Regions from separate parts of the Thalassospira sp. CH_XMU1448-2 genome, predicted to be linked through region 1. Evidence: predicted binding sites of a transcription regulator. Region 1 holds the regulator's gene; the other holds the start of a gene.

Region 1 (3,237 bases):
CATGAGCCTGGCGGCTGGTGGCGAGTTTGCCTTTGTGATGTTCTCTCTTGCAGCGCAAAACGGTGCGATCCCGCGTGATTTGGCGGCCATATTGATCCCGGTGGTCGCCATTTCCATGGCGCTCACCCCGACTTTGATTAACCTTGGGCACCGGATTGAAGAAAAGCTTCATCCCAAGGAAGACGACCAGCTTGGTCCGATTTCGGATGAAACAGACGGAATTCATCAACATGTTCTGGTGATTGGCAGTGGCCGTGTTGGTCGCGTTCTGGCGCGCCTTCTTAAAACCCGGAACATTCCCTTTATCGTTCTTGATAGCGACGCCCAACAGGTCTCACGGGGTCGTGCCGAGGGACTACCTGTCTTCTTTGCCGATGGATCACGCCCGGAAACATTCAGGGCAGCTCACACCGACGAGGCCCGCATTGCCGTTGTTGCCATGGGTAATCCGCATGCGACTGAAAAGACCGTTGCGCTTTTGCGGCAACATTATCCGCATCTGAAAATCTTTGCCCGTGCCCAGGACATCACCCATATCGGACCCCTGTCTCGTAGCGGTGCAGATGCGGCCATCCCTGAAGTACTTGAAACCGGCCTTCGGCTTTCGGATCACGTCTTGTCGGCCTGTGATGTGCCACAGGAAGATATCGACGCCGAAATCGCCAAGTTCCGCCGTGCCGACATGCTGTTGATGAACGAACTGGCCCCACGGACCCAGCGGAAAAAGGTTCCTGAGGCCCCCGTGGCAGCAGAACCGGCATCAGTTGCGGAAACCAAATCCAAAGCAGATGCCAGGTCGGAAAACAAACCCGAACCGGCATCACAGCCCCCGGCAAAGAAAACGGGAACGCGCAGGGTTGCCGCCAAGAAGACCCCGACGCGTAAAACACCGGTAAAGTCCGCAACGGCCAAGAAAACAACCTCGACAAGTTCAGGTCGGGCACGCAAGACAAAGCCCGAAAACGATCATTAAAGGCAAAACCCCCGCAGCCATTGGCAACGGGGGTTTTGTTTTTTCTGAAACCGGGTAGATGATCTTTGCTCAGATCAGAGATCAGGCAGCGGTTTCTGAATCCAGCGCATAACCGGCGGCACGAACCGTACGAATGATATCGCGGGTGCCTTTGACATCATTGAGCGCCTTGCGCAGACGACGGATATGAACGTCAACCGTGCGGGTTTCGACATAAATATTCGGTCCCCAAACAGCATTCAAAAGCTGCTCGCGGGAGAACACACGCCCCGGATGCTCAAGGAAATAGCGCAGAAGACGGAATTCGGTCGGGCCAAGATGGATGGCCTTGCCGTTGCGGCTGACACGGTGTGCTGCGAGATCCATTTCGATATCGGAATAGACCAACTGCCCTTGTGGTTGCGCCGGACCGGACCGACGCAGCAGCGCACGAATACGGGCAAGCAACTCGCCAATTGCGAACGGCTTGGTGACATAGTCGTCAGCACCGGTATCAAGACCACGGATACGATCGCCTTCTTCGCCACGTGCGGTCACCATGATGACCGGCAAATCGCGGCTTTCGGGCTTGCGACGGATCTGGCGGCAGACTTCAATCCCCGACATTACCGGCAACATCCAGTCCAGAAGGACAAGATCGACATGCGTTTCCGCAAGGATTTTCAACGCTTCGTCACCGTCACCGGCTTCGACTACCTGCATCCCCTCACGTTCGAGGTTGTAGCGCAACATGGTTACGATTGCAGCTTCGTCCTCGACGATAAGAACCGTTGGGTCCATCTTCCTATGCTCCAGTGTCACTCATTCGGTTCGACGACAGCAAAGTTCGCTGCATCATTTTTTGGCCGGTCAATTGCCGGCAGGTCTTCGCCTTTGATCCGGTAATAGATCGTCTCGGCGATATTGGTTGCATGATCGCCAATACGTTCGATGTTCTTGGCGATGAAAAGCATGTGGGTCGATGCCGTGATGTTGCGCGGATCTTCCATCATGTAGGTCAGCAATTCGCGGAACAGCGAATTGTACATATCGTCGACTTCCTGATCGCGGGCCCAGACACGCTCGGCCTTTTCGGCATCGCCTTCGATATAGGCATCCAGAACGTCCTTGATGATTTCCTGCGCCAGCTTGCCCATGTTCGGAATCACCTGAACCGGACGGATCGGCGGAATCTGGTTAAGAACCTGCGCGCGTTTGGCGATGTTTTTCGCCAGATCACCGATACGCTCCAGATCGTTTGACAGCTTGAGTGCGGTCACGACCTGACGCAGGTCATCTGCCATCGGCTGGCGCAAGGCCAGAAGACGCACGGCGAAATCCTGAACTTCCTGTTCGAGAATATCGATACGGTGATCCGACAGAATGACTTTTTCAGCCAGTTCGGAATCCCGTTTGACAATCGAACGGATCGCAGAGATCAGCTGACTTTCTGCAAGCCCGCCCATCTGCGAGATGATGTTGTTCAGACGGGTCAGTTCCTCGTCGAACGAACTTACGATATGTGTTTTGTCGTCAGCCATTTATGCGTGCTCCTCGTGTCGCTGCTTAACCGAAGCGACCGGTAATGTAACCCTTGGTGCGTTCGTCTTTCGGGTTGGTGAATATCTGATCTGTTTCACCAACCTCGACCAGCTTGCCAAGGTGGAAGAATGCGGTCCGCTGCGATACACGTGCAGCCTGCTGCATGGAGTGTGTCACGATCACGATGGTGTAGTTCGAACGCAGCTCGTCAATCAGCTCTTCGACCTTTGCCGTAGCAATCGGATCAAGTGCCGAGCACGGCTCATCCATCAGGATGACTTCAGGGCTGACCGCAACCGCACGCGCGATGCAAAGGCGTTGCTGCTGACCACCGGAAAGGCCGGTTGCCGGTGACTGCAGACGATCCTTGACTTCCTTGAGCAGGCCCGCACGTTCAAGCGAGGTCATGACGATTTCGTCAAGTTCGTCACGCGAATTGACCAGACCATGGATACGCGGTCCATAAGCCACGTTGTCATAGATCGATTTCGGGAACGGGTTCGGCTTCTGGAACACCATCCCGATACGTGCACGCAGCTGAACAACGTCGATGCGCTTGTCATAGATGTCACGACCATCAAGGGTCACTTCACCATTGATGGTGACACCATCAATGGTGTCATTCATGCGGTTCATGCACCGCAGGAAGGTTGACTTGCCACAGCCCGACGGACCGATCAGCGCGGTGACCTGGCGTTCAACGATATCAAGATTGACGTCAAACAGGGCCTGGTTATCGCTAT
Region 2 (3,237 bases), on a different contig from region 1:
ATTTCCGGCTCCTGCATCAGGGCGCGCACAACGCCAACACGCTGGCGCTCGCCGCCGGACAATTCATCAGCACGCTTGTTTGCGTAATGGGCAATACCAACGCGCTCCATCAGGTGGAAGGCGCGGTCGATATCTTCTTGGGGGTAATTGCGGGTCACAGCACGCCATGCCGGAAGATAACCGAGGCGGCCGGACTGAACGTTTTCCATGACCGTCAGGCGGTCAATCAGGTTGAAGCCCTGAAACACCATGCCGATACGGCGGCGCGCCAGACGCAGCGCCTTGCCTTCAAGCTTGGTCAGTTCAGTGCCATTAAGCTCGATAGAGCCCGATGACGGTTCAACAAGACGGTTGATACAGCGCAGAAGGGTACTTTTACCTGCTCCCGATGCGCCGATGATCGAAACAACACTTTCGCCAGGCACTTCAAGGTTCAGGTTCTTCAACACTGCCTTTTCTTCGCCATAGCGTTTTACAAGTTCTTTGATACGCAGCATTGCGTTACCCCGGTTTGAATGGTAGACGACACAGGGCCACGGCAAGCCGGGCCCTGTGATATCGACGTCGTTTGAGAAATGCGGATTACTTCAGGTTATCCGGGGTGTATTTGACACCGTTGGCAGCCTGGATTTCGCGAATGACTGCCCAGTCATTCTGGTAGGTGATCGGGATGAATTTCGAAACACCTTTGAATTCTTCACCAAGGGCGGTGCCCTTCATGTCGAAGGTAAAGAAGGCTTCCTTGATCTTTTCGACCAGTTCCGGCTTCAGGTTATAGGCATAGTTGAACGAAGTGGTCGGGAAGCGCTTGCTTTCGTAGATGATCTTCACTTCTTTCGGGTCGTAAAGATCGCGCTGGGCCATACGTTCGACAACTTCGGAGGCAACCGGAGCTGCATCATAGTCGCCGGCAACAACGCCAAGGATCGACTGGTCATGCGATCCGGAATAGACAACTTCGTAATCCTGTTCCGGAACGACGCCCTGACCCGGCAGAAGAGCACGCGGTGCAAGGTTGCCCGAATTCGAAGTCGGCGAGGTGTGCGCGACACGCTTGCCTTTCAGATCGGCCAGTTCGTTGATGCCACTGTCAACGCGGGTATAAAGCTGAAGAGTGTAACCGAAACGGCCGTCATCCCCACCCATCAGGGCAAACGGAACCGCACCGGCAAGGTTAACTGCAAACGGCGTCGGACCGGTCGAGAAACCTGCAACATGCAGACGACCCGAACGCATGGCTTCGACTTCGGCCGAGTTCGACTGAACGGCAAAGAAGTGAACGTCCTTGCCGGTTACTTTTTCAAGATGCTCAAGGAACGGCTCCCAGATGTCGGCATAAACAGCCGGGTCTTCGACCGGGGTATATGCAAAGACAAGAGTGTCCGGATCGACAAGCTGATCAGCAGCCGGTGCATCGGCCACCAGATCGCCATCCATGTCGCAATAAAGCTGGTCAAGATCGCCACGCGCGATGCAATCGTCAGCAGCAGCTGCCGGGGCAGCGGTGAAACCAAGCATACCAACCGCAGCAAGCAGTGTGGTGAGCTTCAGGCTGTCAATTTTTTTCGGATATGAAAACACGGCTACTGAACCTTTCTTCCCTGTGAACGCTGGCTTTCAGCCATTTATGATGTGGTTTTGTTGGTTTTATTGTTGCTTTTATCAACATTATGAATTCGAAAAAGTTGAGAAATCAACATAAAACTGTAACAAAAGATTTCAGGAGAGGTTGATAGAATAGATAAATCATCATGGAAATAGCCAATCTTCAGGGGGATATGGCTTTGCGTTTGGGAAAAAAAGCAAGACAACAACGCATTCTGCATGAACTACAGGTTCATCCGCATGTGAGAGTTGCCACATTGGCAGAGCGATTCGATGTGGCAACGGAAACAATCCGCCGTGATCTTGACGCCATGAGCGAGGAAGGCTTGATCAAGCGTGAGTTTGGCGGGGCATCAGCGCGACCGATGGGCCATCAGCCCGATCTGGCGGAACGGCAATTATCTGCGGTGGCCGGGTTCGAACGCATCGGTATGCTGGCGGCTGATATGGTGCGGTCCGGGGATGTTGCGATGATTGATGCCGGATCAACAGTGGCACAGATCGCGCCGTTTCTTGCCGCACGGCGCAGTGCGCTGCCACGTACCTTCCTGACCAACTGTTATGCGGTTGTGCATGGCATGGCTGATCTGGCGGATTATGATGACGTTCTGATGTGTCCGGGCCAGTTTGATCGTCGCGAAAATGCGGTTTATGGCAGTGACACGGTCGACTATCTCCGACGCTTCCACGCCAATATTGCCTTTATCGGTGCATCCGGTGTTTCGCGTCAGGGGTTTAGCGACGTGAACCGCCGGGCGGTTGCCGTCAAACGCGCGATGATGGAACGATCCGATGAAACATGGCTGATGGTTGATCACACCAAATTTGATCAGCGTTATCTTGAAAATGTCGCCCCGCTTGAGGACCTGACAGGGATCATCACTGATCGCCCGCCAACCCCGGAAATCACATCACAGCTCGAACGTGCCGGGATCAGGTTGCTGGCCTGGCAAGAGCGGTCTGAAAAAGTCGGCTAGGGCACCAAGGGTTTGAATGCAAACAAATATTATTTGCATTTGCCTTCGTTCTTGATCCGACCCATATTTCCGGTCAACAGTTTGTAACCTGAACCAAGTGGCTGTTGCACCGGGTTTCCCGCCCCGGTCAGTTTGACGTCTGACACGGAGGATATCTATCGTGACCAATCAAGTGACCACCCGTACCGAACAAGACACCATGGGCACCGTCGAGGTTCCCGCCGACCGGTACTGGGGCGCACAAACCCAGCGTTCAAAGCAGAATTTCAAAATCGGTGGTGAACGGATGCCCGATGCGCTGATCAGGGCGTTCGGGATTCAGAAACTGGCCGCGGCGCGCGCAAATGCCGCTCTTGGCAATCTTGACGCCGACCTTGCCGATGCCATTGAGGCCGCGGCATGCGAAGTTGCCGATGGCAAGCTGCTGGATCATTTTCCACTGGTTGTCTGGCAGACCGGATCGGGCACCCAGACCAATATGAATGTCAACGAAGTCATCGCCAACCGGGCGTGCGAAATCCTGGGTAAACCGATGGGGATGCGTGATCCGGTTCATCCCAATGATCATGTCAATCGTGGACAGTCGTCCAATGACAGCTTCCCGGCAGCCATGCATATCGCCGCAGTGGTTGAGGTTGAAAAGTCCCTGAAACCG

The links. Region 1 encodes PhoB, which activates phosphate uptake and scavenging genes when phosphate is short. Its sites were predicted from a motif close to TNTCATAAAACTGTCA; they were not measured.
Region 2: a site for PhoB is predicted at 1,695-1,710, ahead of phnD (phosphate/phosphite/phosphonate ABC transporter substrate-binding protein). Genes of this name have one in related genera too.

Annotation. Positions count from the first base shown of each region.
Region 1 is NZ_JAYMEA010000001.1:888,815-892,051, reverse strand. It holds gene WA318_RS04025 (cation:proton antiporter domain-containing protein) at 1-973, shown strand, start outside; gene phoB (phosphate regulon transcriptional regulator PhoB) at 1,055-1,753, opposite strand; gene phoU (phosphate signaling complex protein PhoU) at 1,771-2,493, opposite strand; gene pstB (phosphate ABC transporter ATP-binding protein PstB) at 2,519-3,237, opposite strand, start outside.
Region 2 is NZ_JAYMEA010000003.1:474,919-478,155, reverse strand. It holds gene phnC (phosphonate ABC transporter ATP-binding protein) at 1-497, opposite strand, end outside; gene phnD (phosphate/phosphite/phosphonate ABC transporter substrate-binding protein) at 583-1,581, opposite strand; gene WA318_RS14725 (DeoR/GlpR family DNA-binding transcription regulator) at 1,752-2,582, shown strand; gene fumC (class II fumarate hydratase) at 2,743-3,237, shown strand, end outside.